Regions from separate parts of the Allobosea sp. GW823-FHT01F03 genome, predicted to be linked through region 2. Evidence: predicted binding sites of a transcription regulator. Region 2 holds the regulator's gene; each other region holds the start of a gene.
What was found. Region 2 encodes LexA, which represses DNA repair genes until DNA is damaged. Its sites were predicted from a motif close to TGTTCNNNNTGTGTTCNG; they were not measured.

Region 1 (5,364 bases), 400 kb from region 2:
TCGCCGATCATCGCATCGCGATGAGCTTCGCGCTGGCGGGGCTGAAGATCGGCGGCATCACCATCCTCGATCCGGCCTGCGTCGCGAAGACCTATCCGGACTATTGGCGGGCACTCGCCGCGCTCGGCGTGCGCTTCGAGGGCGAGGCGCCCTGAGGCGCGAAATCCATGCAGTCCGGGGCTTGAAACCCGGTCGAGGTCGTAGCCAGGCGAGGCGGTTTGAGCGGTTGGAGTGCGCCGATTTTGGTTGGCGGGATGACGCTTCGGCAATGTCGCGTGCTTGCCAGCCGGGCGGGATGACGGCAATCTCCGCCCAGCGATACCTTAAGCGGGCCTATGCCGAAGCGTTCTCTCTTCGGGCAACAGGACATGGGAAGCCCAGAATCATGATCATCGACGATAGGAATGCCGATGCCGGCAAGCTGCACGCGGCCGCCTTGCGCGAGCCTCGGATCGGCGGGCTCGACCGCCGGTCGTTTCTGGCCGGCTCGGCCGCCGGTCTCGGCGCGCTGGCGCTGGGCGGCTGCGCGACATCCGACGGCATGAGCCTCGCCGAGGCGCAGAAGCTCTACGGGCCGGTGCCGGAAGAGAAGTTCCCGGTTCCGGCGATCGACGTCAGCAAGGTCGATCCGAAGTACTTCCGGCGGACGGTCGCCTATGACAGCAAGGAGCCGGCCGGTACGATCATCGTCGATCCCGCCAATTACTATGTCTATCGCGTCGCGGGCGACGGCACCGCGACCCGCTATGGCGCCAATGTCGGCCGCGACGGCTTCCGCTGGAACGGCAACGCCTATGTCGGGCGCAAATCCGAATGGCCGACCTGGACGCCGCCCAGGGAGATGATCAAGCGCCAGCCCGAGGTGGCGAAATATGCCCGCGGCATGCCGGGGGGGCTCGAGAACCCGCTCGGCGCGCGCACGCTCCATCTCTACCAAAACGGCGCCTACACGCTCTACACGATCTATGCGTCGCTCGACGCCGAATCGATCGGCAACGGCATCACCAGCGGCTGCGTCGGCCTGCTGACGCAGGACATGATGCACCTCTACGCTCAGACCCCGGTCAAGACGAAGGTGGTCGTGCTCCCGGCATAGGCGAGAGCTGACGAAACAGCTGCGACGATGTGAGGCAATGCGCCGCCGCTTCCCGGAAGCGGCGGCGTTGTCGTTCTGGCCGCGCTCGACGGGTGGAGCGCAACGAGAAGCGGTCCCGGCCGGCCTGTTCCGCAGGGCTACCTCCGAAGAGCCATGGCCTTGGGCGAGCCGCGTCGCCAACATGGCAGCCGCAAGCTGCGCATGTGCCGGGCGCCTGCCGCGCCGAGGTTGGGGCTTTCGCCGGAATGAGCATGGACGGCAAGTTCAGATATTTCCTGTGCCGCCACGCGCATGATCCCGTCGAGATCAATCTGTCGGATTATGTCGACCCGTTCGCCGATGTCTTCCTGGCCTACTGGGTCGGCGTCCTGAAGATGCTCGAGCCTCTCCTCGAGGCCGATGGCCTGATCTTCTACATCGTCTGGGGCACGGAGACGGTGCGGGAGCTGCCGAGCTATGGGAGGAACGTCGTCGTCCTGCTCCTGATGGAGGAGTTCTGCGAGATCCCGCCCTATTTCGACAAGGTGCGCTACGTCTTCAAGACGCATGGCTTCTTCCCCTATGTGAACACGCTTCAGATCGGCGCCGGCCTGGCGCTGCTGGCGAAGACGGTCCGGGACGCGCTGCGCTGGGCCTGGAGCAGCGGGCTGCTGGCGCTCCGGCACAAGGATGCGATCGCCCGAGAGGAGGGCGGCATGACCGTTCCCCTCGGCTACGCCAGACAGACGGACCTGCCCGGCAAGCCCTTCGTCGAGCGCCGCTACGCCGTCTCCTTCATCGGCAGCGTCAAGCAGCGCGCCTATCATCCGCTCTCGATCCGGGCGCTGCTGGGAACGCCGAAGGACATTGCGCGCTCGCGCATGCTCGAGGAGTTGCAGCGGCTCGCCGCGGAAATGCCGGGCGAGGTGTTCTGGGCCGACACCGGCTCCTACATGAATGGGATCCTCTCCGATGGGGTCCGCTATTCCGAGCTGATGGCCGATTCCAAGATCTGCCTCGCGCCGCGCGGTTCCTCGACGGAGACTTTCCGGCTGTTCGAGGGCATGCGACAGGGCTGCGTCGTGATCTGCGACCGGGTGCCCCGGCACTGGTTCTTCGCGGACTGCCCCTTCATCCAGCTCGACGACTGGTCCGAGCTAGGCCCTTGCGTGAACGGCCTGCTAGCCGACCCGGAGCGCCTCGCCGAACTGCACAGGAGCGCGCTCGACTGGTGGCGGCGGCGCTGCTCGTCCGAGGCGCTCGCTGGCGTCATGGCGGAGCGGCTTTCACGATTGGCGCGGGCCGAGGGCGGAGCGAAGCTCGCCGCTGCAGGGCCGGAGCCGCAGGTCCGGACGGCGGAAGGTGCCGAGAGTTGGCGAGTGGCTCCGGCCGTGCGATCGTCGCGTGCTGGGGGGTGAACAGGCGAGGGCGCTATGGATACGGACCCGGTGGCCAAGGACCGCGTCACGCAGATGCTCAGGAAGCATCTGGAGCTCGCGCAGGAACAGCTCGACATGGCCGAGCGCGGCGTCCTTCTGTCGATCGACGGCGCGCCGGAGGGCGTCAACCTGACCAGGGAAGCCCTGGCGATCCGCGTCGAGCAGTTGCAGGGCGCGCTGGATCGGCAGAGAGGGCGCGGTTGAAGTCTTCGGCGGCGGCTCGGAAGCCCTATTTGCCCGGGCTTTGATTTGCTCTCAGGTCCAGCGAACGGCCGATCTCGGCGGCAATGGTGCTGTAGTCGAGCGGGCCGGCATCGTCGCGCAGTGCCTGGCGCAGGAAGCGTATCGGAAAGCGGATTGCCTCCTGATTGGCATCGGAGAGCTCCGTCGCCCGGGCGGAGGCGCCCTGGTCGGCACGATCGAGCGCCGCCTCGATCTGGCTGCTGTCCAGCTGGCCTTTTCGCTTCAACTCTCCGAAGAGGGCAGCAGCCGCGAGCAAAAGACCTTCGAGTTGGAGATTTGCAGTGTTCATCCTGAACTCCGAATGATCGCCGGACCGAGGATTGCCGATGAACTCTAAATCTCCGGGCTGAAGCGCGCCAGATCGTCGCGCGTCCGAATGGACGCGCGGCGATCTATCTCATTGTTATCGCATCGGAGTTTTCCGAAAAGTGGCTTCCACTTTTTGGTCCGATGCCACAGGACCCTGCCGTGCCCAAGCCGATGCGGGCGCCGATGCCGCGGCGGATTTCAGGCCTGGGGAACGGACGGACCGGTTGCGAATCTCCGGGGACAACTCGGGATTTTATGCTTGAACAAAACAGGAACATCATTGATAAAGCGATGATGGATCGCTAGGGTCCGCTTCCGGTCGATCGGCCGGTTCGTGATGAAGTGCGCAGGAAAACGGAGCCTGTCATGGCTGGTAGCGTCAACAAGGTCATTCTGGTCGGCAATCTCGGGCGCGACCCCGAGGTGCGGCGCCTCGGAAGTGGCGAGCCGGTCGTCAATCTGCGCATCGCCACCTCGGAAACCTGGCGCGACAAGCAGTCGGGTGAGCGCAAGGAGCGCACCGAGTGGCATTCGGTGGTGATCTTCAACGAGAACCTCGCCAAGGTCGCCGAGCAATATCTGAAGAAGGGCTCGAAGGTTTACATCGAGGGCCAGCTGCAGACCCGCAAATGGCAGGACCAGCAGGGCGTCGAGAAGTACACGACCGAGATCGTGCTGCAGCGCTTCCGCGGCGAACTCACCATTCTCGACAGCCGCGGCCAGGGCGGCTCGGATGAATATGGCGAGGGCGGCGGCGGTTCCTTCGAGGATCGCTCCTCCGGCGGCGGCTCCTTCGGCCGCCAGAGCCCGATGGGCGGCAGCGGCGGCGGCTCGCGCCAGCCGGCGATGTCCGGCGGCGGTTCGGGCGGCGGCTCCTCGCGCTCGTCGAGCCATCTCGACGACGACATCCCGTTCTAGTTTCTCGCTGTTTGGGGGCGGCGTTGTCGCTCTGTGGTTCAGGGAGGCGTCTCGCAGGAGGCGCCTCTTTTCGTATGCTGCGAGATGAGGCGCGAGCAGGGGCGAGAAGCGAGGCATGCTGAGACTGGACCATCTCACCGTGATCGCACCGACGCTCGCCGAGGGCGTCGCGCATGTCCGCGCCTGTCTCGATCTCGATGTCCCCTTCGGCCAGCACCATCGCTACATGGGCACGCATAATCACCTGCTTCAGCTTGGCGACGGCGTTTATCTGGAGATCGTGGCGCTGGATCCCGAGGGTGAGGCGCCCGGCCGGGCGCGCTGGTTCGGCCTCGACGATCAAAGGCAGATGAGGGCCGACTGGGAGGAGGGGCGACGCCTGCGCGGCTGGGTGGCACGGACCGATGCGATCGATACCGTGCTCGCAGGCCGCGGCGGCGTCTTCGGCCGCAAGGTCGCGCTTCCGGCGAACGGCCCGGCCTTCGATTTCGCCATTCCCGACGACGGTGTGCTGCCGCTCGACGGGGCGGTGCATTCCGTGATCGACAGGCGCGGCAAGCTGCGCTCGATGGCGGCGATCGCCGATCTCGGGGCACGCTTGCGCGGCTTCTGCCTCGCGCATCCGGAGCTGGGTCCGATCGCCGCGCTCTATCGCGAGTTGGTGGTCGAAGGCGCTCCCGCGCTGATCCTGGGGCCAAGGCTGCGCTATCATGCGCAGATCGAGACGCCGGCCGGGCTGCGTTAGCTGAGCTGAGCGCGCCTGCCCGCGGACCGCAGGGCCGCTGCCCGCCAGCGGCGATGGACAAAGCCGGCGAAATGGCCAATCTCCTCGGTATCGCCACGCTGTCCTGCGAAACCAAGCCGTCATGACCATTCACGATCCCGCCGTTCCCGCGCTCTCCGTCTGGGTCGCGCTGGAGAGCCCCACCCATCACGTGCCCGGCGTCAACGGCATGATGGACCTCGTCGCCAGGGAGGTCGAAGGCCTGCCGATCGCCGTCGAGCGCATTCCCGGCCGTGACGGGCTCGGCGACAGCCTGGTGCTGCGCGCCGGCGTCGACAATGGCGAGAAGGCGGTCGCGCTGATGTCGCATCTCGACACGGTCCACCCGGTCGGCACCAGCGCCAAGGACCTGCCGGTCCGGGTCGAGGGCGACCGACTCTACGGCCCTGGCGTCTACGATATGAAGGGCGGTGCCTGGCTGGCGCTTCAGGCCTTCAAGGACGCCGCCAAGGGCGGCGCTGCCCGCCGGCCGATGGTCTTCCTGTTCACCCCGGACGAGGAGATCGGTTCGCCGACGACGCGCGGGCTGATCGAGGATATCGGGCGCCGGTCGATGGCGGTTCTGGTCACCGAGCCGGCACGCGAGGGCGGCAAGA
Region 2 (5,364 bases):
CCCGCTCCGCGCCATGCTCGAAACCGAGATCGAGCGGCGGCGCCTCTTCAACTGGCTTCCGGTGCCGCTCGGGCTCGGCGTCGTCCTGTATTTCCTCGCCGATCGCGAGCCGAGCCCGGCGGCGCCGCTGGCCGGCCTCGCCCTGTCCGCGCTCGCCGCGCTGCTATTGCGCCACAGGCGCCGCGCCATGCTCGTCTGTGTCGCGCTAGGCGCACTCTTTGCCGGCTTCGGCGCCGGAGCCTGGCGGGCGGCGAGCATCGCGGCACCGGCGCTCTCCCGGCTCCATGTCGGCAAGATCACCGGTTTCGTCGAGACGCTGGAGCAGCGCGAGAAGGGCGTCCGTCTGGTCGTCCTGGTCACCGCCCTGCCGGGCGTCGAACCGCAGCAGCGCCCGAGGCGCGTCCGCGTCAGCACCATCGCGACGACCTTGAAGCCCGGCGATCACATCGTGGCGACCGCGCGGCTCCTGCCGCCGCCTGGACCGGCGCGTCCCGGCGGCTATGACTTCGCCCGCGACGCCTTCTTCCGCGGCATCGGCGCGGTCGGCAGCATTGCCGGAAAGGTCGCGCTGGCACCGGCGCCTTCTCGGCCGTCGCGGCAGCTCGCCTGGAGCATCGCCATCGACCAGGCGCGCAATGCGCTGACCGAGCGCATCGCCACGATCGGCGGCGGGCAGGCGGGCGCGATGGCGGCCGCCCTGGTGACCGGCAAGCGCGGCCTGATCACCGAACCGACCAATGACGATCTGCGCGCCGCCGGCATCTACCACATCGTCTCGATCTCCGGCCTGCACATGGTTCTGGCGGCCGGCACGATCTTCTGGCTGGCACGGGCGCTGCTGGCGCTGTCGCCCGGCCTCGCCCTCTTCTGGCCGATCAAGAAGCTCGCCGCACTCGCCGCCATGTTCGGCGCCACCGCCTATTGCGTTTTCTCGGGTGCCGAGGTCGCGACGGTCCGCTCCTTGATCATGACCCTGGTGATGCTCGGCGCCATCCTGGTCGACCGGCCGGCCCTCAGCATGCGCAATCTCGCTCTCGCCGCGATCATCGTGCTGCTGCGCGAGCCCGAGGCGCTGCTCGGGCCGAGCTTCCAGATGTCTTTCGGCGCGGTCGCCGCGCTGATCGCCTTCGCCGAGCGCTGGCAGGAGCGCTCACCCGACCCGGCCGCTGCGAGCTGGCCCTGGCCCTTGCGGCCGCTCTGGCTCTCCGCAGTCGGCATCGTCGTCACCACCTTGCTGGCGACGGCGGCGACGGCACCCTTCGGCGTCTATCATTTCCAGACCTTCAACCCGTTCGGCCTGCTCGGCAACGCGCTCGCTTTGCCTTTCGTCTCGTTGATCGTCATGCCGGCCGCGGTCTTCGGCGTGCTGGCCTATCCCTTCGGGCTCGACTGGCCCGCCTGGGCCCTGATGGGCTGGGCCTCCGGCCTCGTCCTGCGGCTCGCCCACTGGGTTGCCGGGATCGAGCGCTCGACAGTGGTGCTGCCGGCCTTCGACGCCCTGGCGCTCGCCCTGTTCGCCCTGGCGCTGCTCTGGCTGACCTTGTGGACGACGGCCTTGCGCTACCTGGCGGCACTGCCGCTCTGCGCCGGTCTGGCGCTCGCCACGGACCCGACGCGGCCGGACATCCTGATCGAGCGCGACGGTTCCGGCATTCTGGTACGCGGCCCCGAAGGGCGGCTCGTCCTCGCAGGCAAGCCGAGCCGTTTCGTCCTGGCGCAATGGCTCCATGCCGACGGGGATTCCCGCTCCCCGGACGATCCGGCCTTGCGAGAAGGCGCCGCCTGCGATGCGCGCGGCTGCGTGATCCGCCTCAGGGACGGCCGCAAAGTCGCCTACACTCGCGACCGCATCGCTATCGTCGAGGATTGCCTGCGCGCCGATCTCGTCGTGACGCCGCTCCATGCCAATGGCAGCTGCACCGCCCGGCTGATCGACCGGGCTGCGCTCACGCGTGACGGGGCGACGGCGCTGGGCTCCTCGCCTGGTGGAAACTGGCGCTCCTACACCGCCGAGGACGCGACGCGCCTGCGGCCCTGGACCCGGGCCCGGCCTGCTCCCGTCGCCGCGCCTTCGTCACCGGAGCCGGGACGCGCCCCTGCCACCTCGCTACCCGCCGCTGCAACGGCGGAGCAGGCGGAGGACAGCGGGTTGCTTCAGTAGCGCCGCATCAGATTGACGAGCCGACCCTGGATCTTGACGCGATCCGGGCCGAGCACGCGGGTCTCGTAGGCCGGGTTGGCGGCCTCCAGGGCAATCGAGGAGCCGCGCTTGCGCAGGCGCTTCAGCGTCGCCTCCTCGTCATCGATCAGGGCGACGATGATGTCGCCGGTGTTGGCGGTGTCCTGCTTGCGGATGACGACGGTGTCGCCGTCGAGAATGCCGGCCTCGATCATCGAGTCGCCGCGGACCTCCAGCGCGTAGTGCTCGCCGCCGCCGAGCATGTCGGCCGGCATGGAGACGCTGTGGCTGCGATCCTGGATCGCCGAGATCGGCGTGCCAGCGGCGATTCGACCCATCACCGGGATGGAAACGGTCGTGCGTCCGTTCTCCTCAGCGGTGGCGGGGCGCGGCTTGGCGAGGTTGGCGGCTGGGGCAGGCGGAGTCTGGCCGAGCCCCCCCTGCACGATGGACGGGCTGAAACGGGCGCGCTGCCCCGGCGCACCGCCGATTCCGTCCGGCATCTTGATGACTTCGAGTGCCCGGGCGCGGTTCGGTAGCCGGCGAATGAAGCCGCGCTCCTCCAGCGCCATGATCAACCGGTGAATGCCGGATTTGGAGCGCAGATCGAGCGCATCCTTCATCTCGTCGAAGGAGGGCGGGACGCCGGATTCGCGCAGGCGTTCATGGATGAAGCGAAGCAGTTCGAACTGTTTGCGTGTCAGCATGATCTCGCCGCCCAGCCTTTCGCATCGGAATCGAAACAAAGCACGAACAACATACCTGTTCGCCATGTGTTCCGCAAGAGAGGTTCAGCACGCTCTTGCAGGGCGTGAAAGCTGTCCTTCTCCTTGCACGCGAAGCTTTGCGGAGAACAAGGCAGCAAGAAGAGACGGAGCGGCGATAGAGCTCAGGCCGGCGATTCCGGGCACGATGATGGCCGTCGCGGCAGTGGGCTTGACCGCCGCGGACTGCCGATCCGCGGCGAATTCGGCGATCCCGCGCTACGATGCCGGCTGCTGCCGCAGCAGCGCCAGCGCCGCATCGACGGCATTGGCGGCCGGGCTCGGGCCGGCGCTGCGCATCCTGTGCTCGAGCGCGGCGAAACCGTCGAGCTGGCGGTCGCGCGCCGCACCGTCGCCGATCACCGCGGTGAGAGCCAGGGCCAGCGCGTCCGGCGTCACATCGTCCTGGATGAACTCGGGAACGACGTTCTCGCCGAGAATGAGGTTCGGCAGGATGACCGTCGGCAGCTTGATCAGGCGGCGGGCCAGCGCCGCCTCCCAGCCGGCACCACGATAGGCGGCGACGGTCGGCACCTGCGCCAGGGCGAGCTCGAGCGTCACCGTTCCGGAGGCGGCGAGTGCCGCGCGCGCCTGACGGAAGGCCGCGAGCTTGGCCGCCTCCCCCGTCACGATCTCGGGTTTCACGGGCCAGCTTGCGACGATCCCGGTAATGGCTTCGACCAGACGCGGCACGGCCGGCAAGACGAAGCGTGCCCGCGGCAATGCCCGGGCGATGCGCGCGATCGTCTCGCCGAAGGCGGGCATGAGGTGGCGGATCTCGGAGCCACGGCTGCCCGGCAGGACGAGGATAAGCGGCGCCTGCGCGTCGGCCCGAACCCTGGCCTCATCCGGCCCAGGGCGCAGTTCCGCGAGCCGCTCGATCAGCGGATGCCCGACATAGACGGTGTCTGGTCCGCCGAGACGCGCAAGCGCCTCCGGCTCGAAGGGCAGGAGCGCCAGGATCCTGTCGACATGCGGGCGCATGCGCCGCGCCCGGCCCTGGCGCCAGGCCCAGACGCTCGGGCAGACCCAGTGCGCGATCGGCACGGCAGGATTGAGCCGGCGCAGCTTCTTGTCGACGCGCAGGCTGAAGTCAGGCGCGTCGATCGTCAGCATCAGATCGGGCGCGAAGGCGGCAGCAGCCTGCGCCGCGTCAGAGATGCGACGCAGCAGCAATGGCAGGCGGGCAACGACCGGGCCGAAGCCCATCACCGCGATGTCCTCCTGGGGGAAGATGCTCGCCAAGCCTTCCGCCGCCAGAACCTCGCCTCCGACGCCGCGCAGCTCGAGCGGGCGCCCTGCAAGGCGGTGGCGAAGCTGCTGCACGAAACGCGCACCGAGCGCGTCGCCAGAGGCCTCGCCAGCGACGACGAAAAGCCGGAAGGGCGGCGTGCTCAAGGCACGCCCTCGATGAAGATGCCCACGGCATCGGCGCTCGCGGCCAGACGGGCACGATCGCCGACGAGCACACCTCCGGCCTTCACCGCAATTCCGGCGAGGCCGATCTCGGCGAGCCGCGCGACGGTCTCGGGGCCGATCGCGGGCATGTCGACGCGCAGATCCTGGCCGAGCTTCGGCGCCTTGACGAGGACACCATCGCCCTTTGCCAGCTTGAGGCGCCCTGCCCTCACCAGTCCGGCGACACGCTCGAGCATGGCATCGGTTCCCTCGGCCGCCTCGACCGCGATCACGCGATGATCGGCGAGGACCGCGCCCTGGCCGATATCGAAGGGCGACAATGCCGCCAGCAGGTCGAAGCCGCGTAGCAAGGCGCTGCGGGCAATTGGTGTCGGGACGATCCGCCCGAGAGCGCCGAGCGGCGCGACGATCTCCGGGGCCATCTCCGCCGGGCTCCCGACCCGGAACCCCTGCCCCTCGAAGAAACTCACGACCCCCCGAAGCAGATGGTCATCGCCGCCCTGGAAGGCGCGCGCGAAATGCGGCAGGTATTTCAGGGTCGAGAGCTCTGGCGCCAGCGCACCGAAACTCGGTCGCGGCAACGCCCCGACCATCACGATATCGGTGACGTTGCGGCGCTTGAGCGCACCGAGCAGGCGGCCGAGCTGGCCGAGCCGGTATTCCTGCGCTTCGCAGCCGGGAAAATCGGCGATGTTCGCCGCGCCCGAAAGCGCCGCGACATAGACCTCCGCCCCAGCCGCGAGCGCGTTGCGGGCGACATGGGGCGGGTATTCGCCGCTACCGGCCAGGATGGCCAGGCGCAGCCCGGCCCGTCTACCCGCCGTTTCGGCCGAGCCCGGGGTCACCGGTCCGGTGCGTTGACGTCGTGCGGCACGCAGATCGCCCGCTCGCCGCCGCTGCGGATGAAATCGAGGATCTCGTGGATCAACGGATGCGAGGCGAACTCGCCGGCGACGTCCTCAACCCGCTCCGACAAGGTGCCCTCATCGGCAAACAGCAGGC
Region 3 (5,364 bases), 1.7 Mb from region 2:
TAGGCGACGATATCGGGCGTGCCGTCGACGAAGACCAGCCGGCTACCGGTGACGAGCTTGAAGGCCTTCGCCTTCGCTTGGAGCCATTCAGGCGTGAAGGGCAGGTCGGCGAAGGCCGGATTCTCGACCCAGACATATTCGCCGGGACTGCCGCCGTGGCGTAGCTTCTCCCGCGGAGGCAGCCCGTCCTCACGCAGATCGCGCAGCGCGCTCCAGGCCCGCACCACGCCGGCGAGCGTGTTGCGGTCGGCGATGCCGAGGCCGGTCTGACCGAGCAGCAGCGCGGTCATGACCAGGTTCGGCCCGGGCGAGGCGCCGCGCAGGAAGGAGAAATTCGTCGCGGCGACGGGCTCGGCGTAAGTCATCATGCGAACAGCCCGTGCAGGAACCAGCGCGGCTGGACGCTCTCGCGATCGTAGAGCCCGGCGCGGAACAGCCAGAAGCGGCGACCCTGCGCATCCTCGACGCGGTAATAGTCGCGCGTCGGCTCGTCCGGTCCGTCGCGCCACCATTCCGGCGCGATCCGCTCCGGCCCCTCGGCGCGGGCGATCTCGTGCAGCACCCGGCGCCAGCGAAAGCGCAAGGGCGGGCCGTCCGGCACCTCGGCGAGCGTCTCGACCGGCTGCGGCGGCTCGAAGAGCTGGAGCGGCCGCGCCGGCGGTTCGCCCGCTTCGGGCTTCGGCCAGGGCTGCATCTCGGATGGCGCGCCGACGGCCGGGACCGCGCCGGCTTCCCGCTCGGGATGATGGGAGTTGCGGGCGACGAAGCGCAGCACCCGGTCACGGCCGAAGCGGGCGACGAGCCGGTCGACCAGATCGGCCACCGCCTCCTCCTCGACGGCGCGCCCGTCGAGGCTCGCCTGCGGCGTCCCGAGCGGCTCGCAGACCGGCACGGCGAGGCGGATCGCATCGAAGCCGAAACCGGGATCGAGCGGGTCCGCCAGCGTGTCGATGCGTTCGCGGTAGAGCCGCAATATGGCGGCGGGATCGCGCGAGGGCCGGCCGGTCTCGAGGGACAGGCGCCGGACGGCGCCGTCGCTGCGGAAGAAGCTGATCTCGAAGGCGCGCCCGCCCTCGCCGCGCTGCTCGAGGCTACGGACCGCCTCGTCGAGCAAATGCCGCAGGATCGCCTCCAGCCCATCGGTATCCTGCAAAGGCTCGGGGAAATGCCGCTCGACCATGCAATCGGGCGGCAGCCGCAAGGGGGTGATGCGGATGTCCTCATGGCCGAGGATACGCCGCAGCCGCCTGGCGAGGGCTTCGCCGAAGCGGGCCGACAGCGTGCCCGAAGGGCGGGCTGAAAGATCAGCGAGCGTCTTCAGCCCGGCTCGCGACAGGGCGAGAACGATCTCGGCCGGCGCTTCCAGAGCGGCGACCGGCAGGAGCCGGGTGTGCTCCGCATCGCCGCCCGGCGGGGAGACGGCACAGTCGCCGAACCGGGCGAGCGCCCGCGCCGCCTCGGGCGTGCCGGCGATGCTGGCGCGCAGCTGGAGGCCGAGCCGGCGCAGCCGGATGCCGATCTCCTGGCGCAATGCCGCCTCGCCGCCGAAGAGATGGGCGCAGCCGCTGATGTCGAGCACCAGCCCATGCGGTGGATCGAGCGCAACCAGCGGGGTGAAGCGGTCACAGAGCCCGGTAAGGCGTTCGAGGAAGCGCGCATCGGCGGCGGGATCGGCCTCGGCGATGGCGAGATCGGGAATGCGGGCGCGGGCATCGGCGAGGGTCAGGCCGCGGGTCAGGCCGAGCGCGACGGCGCGCCGGTCGCAATCGGCGAGCCTGAGCGCACCGCCCTCCTTCTCGACCAGGACGAGCGGCCGCTCATCCAGCCCGGCGCCAGGCGGGAGCGCCCTCTGCCGATGCAGCCGGTCGCTCGCCAGGAAGGGAAACCAGAGGGCGAGATAGCGGCGCTGCATCGCTTCGGCCTCCATCCTCCCGGTTCCATTCCTGGAAAGATCGTCGCTCACGGTTCCACTCCACACGCCACTCACACTCACCGAGGCCGCCGCGATGGCGCAGCAGCCTCAAACTGAAGGCCGGATCGCCCGGCGCATTGGCCTCGCGCGGCCGCGACGGCAGAACCCGCACCAGCCAGCGGGTCGTCGCCGCGCTCGGCGCCGGCTCAGGAGAGACCCGCAGGAGCAGGGTCATGACGCCGGAAGCCTCGGCTGCCAGAGCAAGGCGCCGGCTGGCGGTCAGGTCGAGCTGGCGCGGCTCGCCCCAGGGCTCGATCAGCGCCGCGCCGAGAGCCGAACAGCGGGCCGCCTCGGCCCCAGCACGCAACACGCCCTCGGCATCGCGGGCCCGCACCAGCAGAACCTGCGCGGGGTCGAGGCCGAGCTCGGCGAGGCCGGACGGGTGCAGCCGGCCGGCCTCGGCCGCCAGAAAATCCTGCCGAACCCAGAGCAGCGGCCGCATCCCCGCGGCCCGCAGGGCCAGCGCCGCGGCGAAGCCGGTCGCGGCGGGCAGATCGGCTCCAGCCGAGGCATAGATCTCGTGCAGGGCGGCGCGGGCGATGCCGCCGCCCAGCGGCTCGTCCAGCCCCGCCATGCCGAAATCGACCCGCTCCACCGGCGCGAGCTCGCGCGCCAGCCCCGCCAGAGCGAGGCTCTGCCGGAGGCCGGCCAAGGAGCGGGAAGAAGCGTCGGACATGGGATAATGTTCACTATTTGTTCTGACATAAAACCACTCCCAAACTCTGCCGGAGTCAAGCCCGGATATGCGGCCCGCTCCTTGCCAGAAAGGCGAGACATGGCAGGAATCGCCTCCCAGCCGGCCGAACTGTCGCCAATCGCAGGTTTTCTGTCATATCAAGGAAATGCCGATCGGCTTGCTGCGAGGCAGGTACGCCCGCCGCCGCCTTCCCGGGGACAGAGATGAGCTCAGGACTGTTCGCGCTTCTCGACGACATCGCCGGCCTCGCCAAGGTCGCGGCCGCCGCGCTCGACGATGCGGCGGGCCAGGCGACCAAGGCGGGCGCCAAGGCTGCGGGCATCGTCATCGACGATGCGGCCGTGACGCCGCGCTATGCCGTCGGCTTCTCGGCCGATCGCGAGCTGCCGATCATCGGCAAGATCGCCCTCGGCTCACTCAAGAACAAGCTCATCTTCCTGCTGCCGGCGGCTTTGGTGCTGAGCTTCATCGCGCCCTGGGCGATCACGCCGCTCCTGATGGCAGGCGGCGCCTATCTCTGCTTCGAGGGCTTCGAGAAGGTCTACGAGCTCGTCATGCCGCATGCCGGGCACGAGGCGGCGCAGGGCGAAGCCACGGCCGAAATCCTCGATGCCACGCAGCTTGAGGCACAGAAGATCTCAAGCGCGATCAAGACCGACTTCATCCTCTCCGCCGAGATCATGGCGATCACGCTCGCGACCGTCACCGCCTCGTCCTACTGGACGCAGGCCCTGGTGCTTGCCGTGGTCGGCCTCGGCATGACCCTGCTGGTCTATGGCGCCGTCGCCCTGATCGTGAAGGCGGACGATGCAGGCGCCGCGATGGCGCGGACCGGCAAGCCGCTGATCCGGCCGATCGGCCGCGGCCTCGTCCTCGGCATGCCGCATTTCCTGAAAGCGCTGAGCGCAGTCGGCACCGCCGCGATGCTCTGGGTCGGCGGCGGCATCATCATCCATGGCCTCGCCGGCTACGGCCTCGACGGGATCGAGCACGCCATTCACGGCGTCGCGGTGGCGGTCGGGCAGGCCGGCCCGGCGGCCTCCGGCCTGCTGGAATGGCTGACCACTGCCGGCGCCTCGGCCGTGTTCGGGCTTGCGATCGGCGGGCTCTGCCTCGTCGGCATGCATTTCGTCGTCGAGCCGGCCCTCAGGATCTGGCGCGGCAGGGCGGCGAAGACCGCCGGCGCCGCGGCGAGGAAGTAGTCCAGCCGGCGGAAGCCCTGGCGGGCAGTACTTCGCTACCCAAACGACCACTACCGTGCCCTTGGCTCGCCGAATAATCTCACGCCACAGACATGCGGGGAAAGAGCATGACTCCGTTCCTGGTCGGCGCCGTCGCGTTCATCTTCGTGTTCGGCGCAGCAGCCGGCGGAATGCTGCTGCGCGCGCGCCTGCCGGATCATCATCTCTCCCCCGACTCCCGGGAGTTGATCAAGCTCGCCACTGCCATCATCGGAACCCTGTCCGCGATCGCGCTCGGCCTGCTGATCGCCTCGGCGAAACGCTCCTTCGACGAAGCCGGGACCGAGCTCAGAACCTCGGCGGCCCATGTCGTGCTCCTCGACCGGACGATGGCCCAATACGGGCCGGAGACGAAGCCGCTGCGCGTCGCCCTGCGACAGAGCCTCGAGACGAGGCTGAACGAGCTCAAAGATGAACGCGAGGGGCTGCTGCATGAGGGCCTCGACGTCGAGCCCATCCAGATCGGGCTCAGGCATCTCGTACCGGCCAATGACGGACAGCGCTGGCTTCAGGCCCGAGCCCTCCAGCTCAGCGGACAGATCTCGGAAATGAGGTGGCAGCGGCCGGAAACCGAGACCGGCGGCTTCCCAGGCATCTTCATCATCATCCTCGTCTTCTGGCTCGCTTTGCTCTTCGCCTCCTTCGGCCTGCTGAGCCCGGGAAATGCCACGGTCGTGGTGACGCTGTTAGGCTCGGCCTTGTCGGTGACGGCAGCACTGGTGCTGATCATCGACATGGACCACCCCTATCTCGGCTTCATCCGCGTCTCCGACCTGCCGCTCCAGCTCGCGCTCGCACGTCTCGGCCAGCCCTGATCCGCATCGCAGCCGCCGGTATTCCGCCTCCCCCCGCAAACATGCCGGGCGCCATGCATGGGCAGGGGCCGTCATCCCTACGCAAATCTGCTAGCTCCTCGCCCGAGGTCCAACGCACGGACCGCCGGACCTGTCATGCTGCAATTCCTCGCCACCAGCACGCCCTTCTTCGCCGTGATCGGGCTCGGTGCCCTCTCCGCCTGGCGCGGCCTGTTCGGCAGCGATGCGGTCCGGGTGCTCAACACCTATGCCTTCATGGTGGCGACGCCGGCGATGGTGCTCCGGGTGATGTCGCGCCAGCCGATCGCCGAGCTCTGGAACGGGGTGTTCTTCGCCGCCCTGGCCCTGCTCGGCATCGTGGGGATGGGCCTCGGCATCCTTGTGGCGCGCCGCTTTTTCGGGATGCCCTTCCCCAATGCGGTCTCGCGCGGCCAGAGCCTGGTCGGCGGCAATTTCGCCTTCCTCGGCATTCCCCTGATGCTGGCCTTCCTCGGCGACGGGGCGGCAGCGCCGATCGCGATCGGGCTGATCTGCGACACGGCACTGGTCGTTCCCCTCGCGATCGGGCTGATCGAGGCCGGGCGGGGCAAGGGCTCGCCCTGGCGCATCGCGGCAAGGCTGGTGCGCGGCACCATCGTC

Region 1: a site for LexA is predicted at 3,326-3,343, ahead of ssb (single-stranded DNA-binding protein). Genes of this name have one in related genera too.
Region 3: a site for LexA is predicted at 2,656-2,673, ahead of AC3RCC_RS23995 (ImuA family protein). Genes of this name have one in related genera too.

The regions. Positions count from the first base shown of each region.
Region 1 is NZ_CM179505.1:2,909,067-2,914,430, forward strand. Features, by position in the region: gene aroA (3-phosphoshikimate 1-carboxyvinyltransferase) at 1-155, shown strand, start outside; gene AC3RCC_RS14070 (L,D-transpeptidase) at 386-1,096, shown strand; gene AC3RCC_RS14075 (glycosyltransferase family protein) at 1,348-2,493, shown strand; gene AC3RCC_RS14080 (hypothetical protein) at 2,524-2,718, shown strand; gene AC3RCC_RS14085 (hypothetical protein) at 2,744-3,046, opposite strand; gene ssb (single-stranded DNA-binding protein) at 3,433-3,984, shown strand; gene AC3RCC_RS14095 (VOC family protein) at 4,100-4,729, shown strand; gene AC3RCC_RS14100 (M20 family metallopeptidase) at 4,851-5,364, shown strand, end outside.
Region 2 is NZ_CM179505.1:3,306,879-3,312,242, forward strand. Features, by position in the region: gene AC3RCC_RS15855 (ComEC/Rec2 family competence protein) at 1-2,161, shown strand, start outside; gene lexA (transcriptional repressor LexA) at 2,155-2,886, opposite strand; gene lpxB (lipid-A-disaccharide synthase) at 3,163-4,341, opposite strand; gene AC3RCC_RS15870 (LpxI family protein) at 4,338-5,207, opposite strand; gene lpxA (acyl-ACP--UDP-N-acetylglucosamine O-acyltransferase) at 5,204-5,364, opposite strand, start outside.
Region 3 is NZ_CM179505.1:5,020,698-5,026,061, forward strand. Features, by position in the region: gene AC3RCC_RS23985 (error-prone DNA polymerase) at 1-368, opposite strand, end outside; gene AC3RCC_RS23990 (Y-family DNA polymerase) at 365-1,912, opposite strand; gene AC3RCC_RS23995 (ImuA family protein) at 1,818-2,648, opposite strand; gene AC3RCC_RS24000 (DUF808 domain-containing protein) at 2,873-3,871, shown strand; gene AC3RCC_RS24005 (bestrophin-like domain) at 3,979-4,725, shown strand; gene AC3RCC_RS24010 (AEC family transporter) at 4,861-5,364, shown strand, end outside.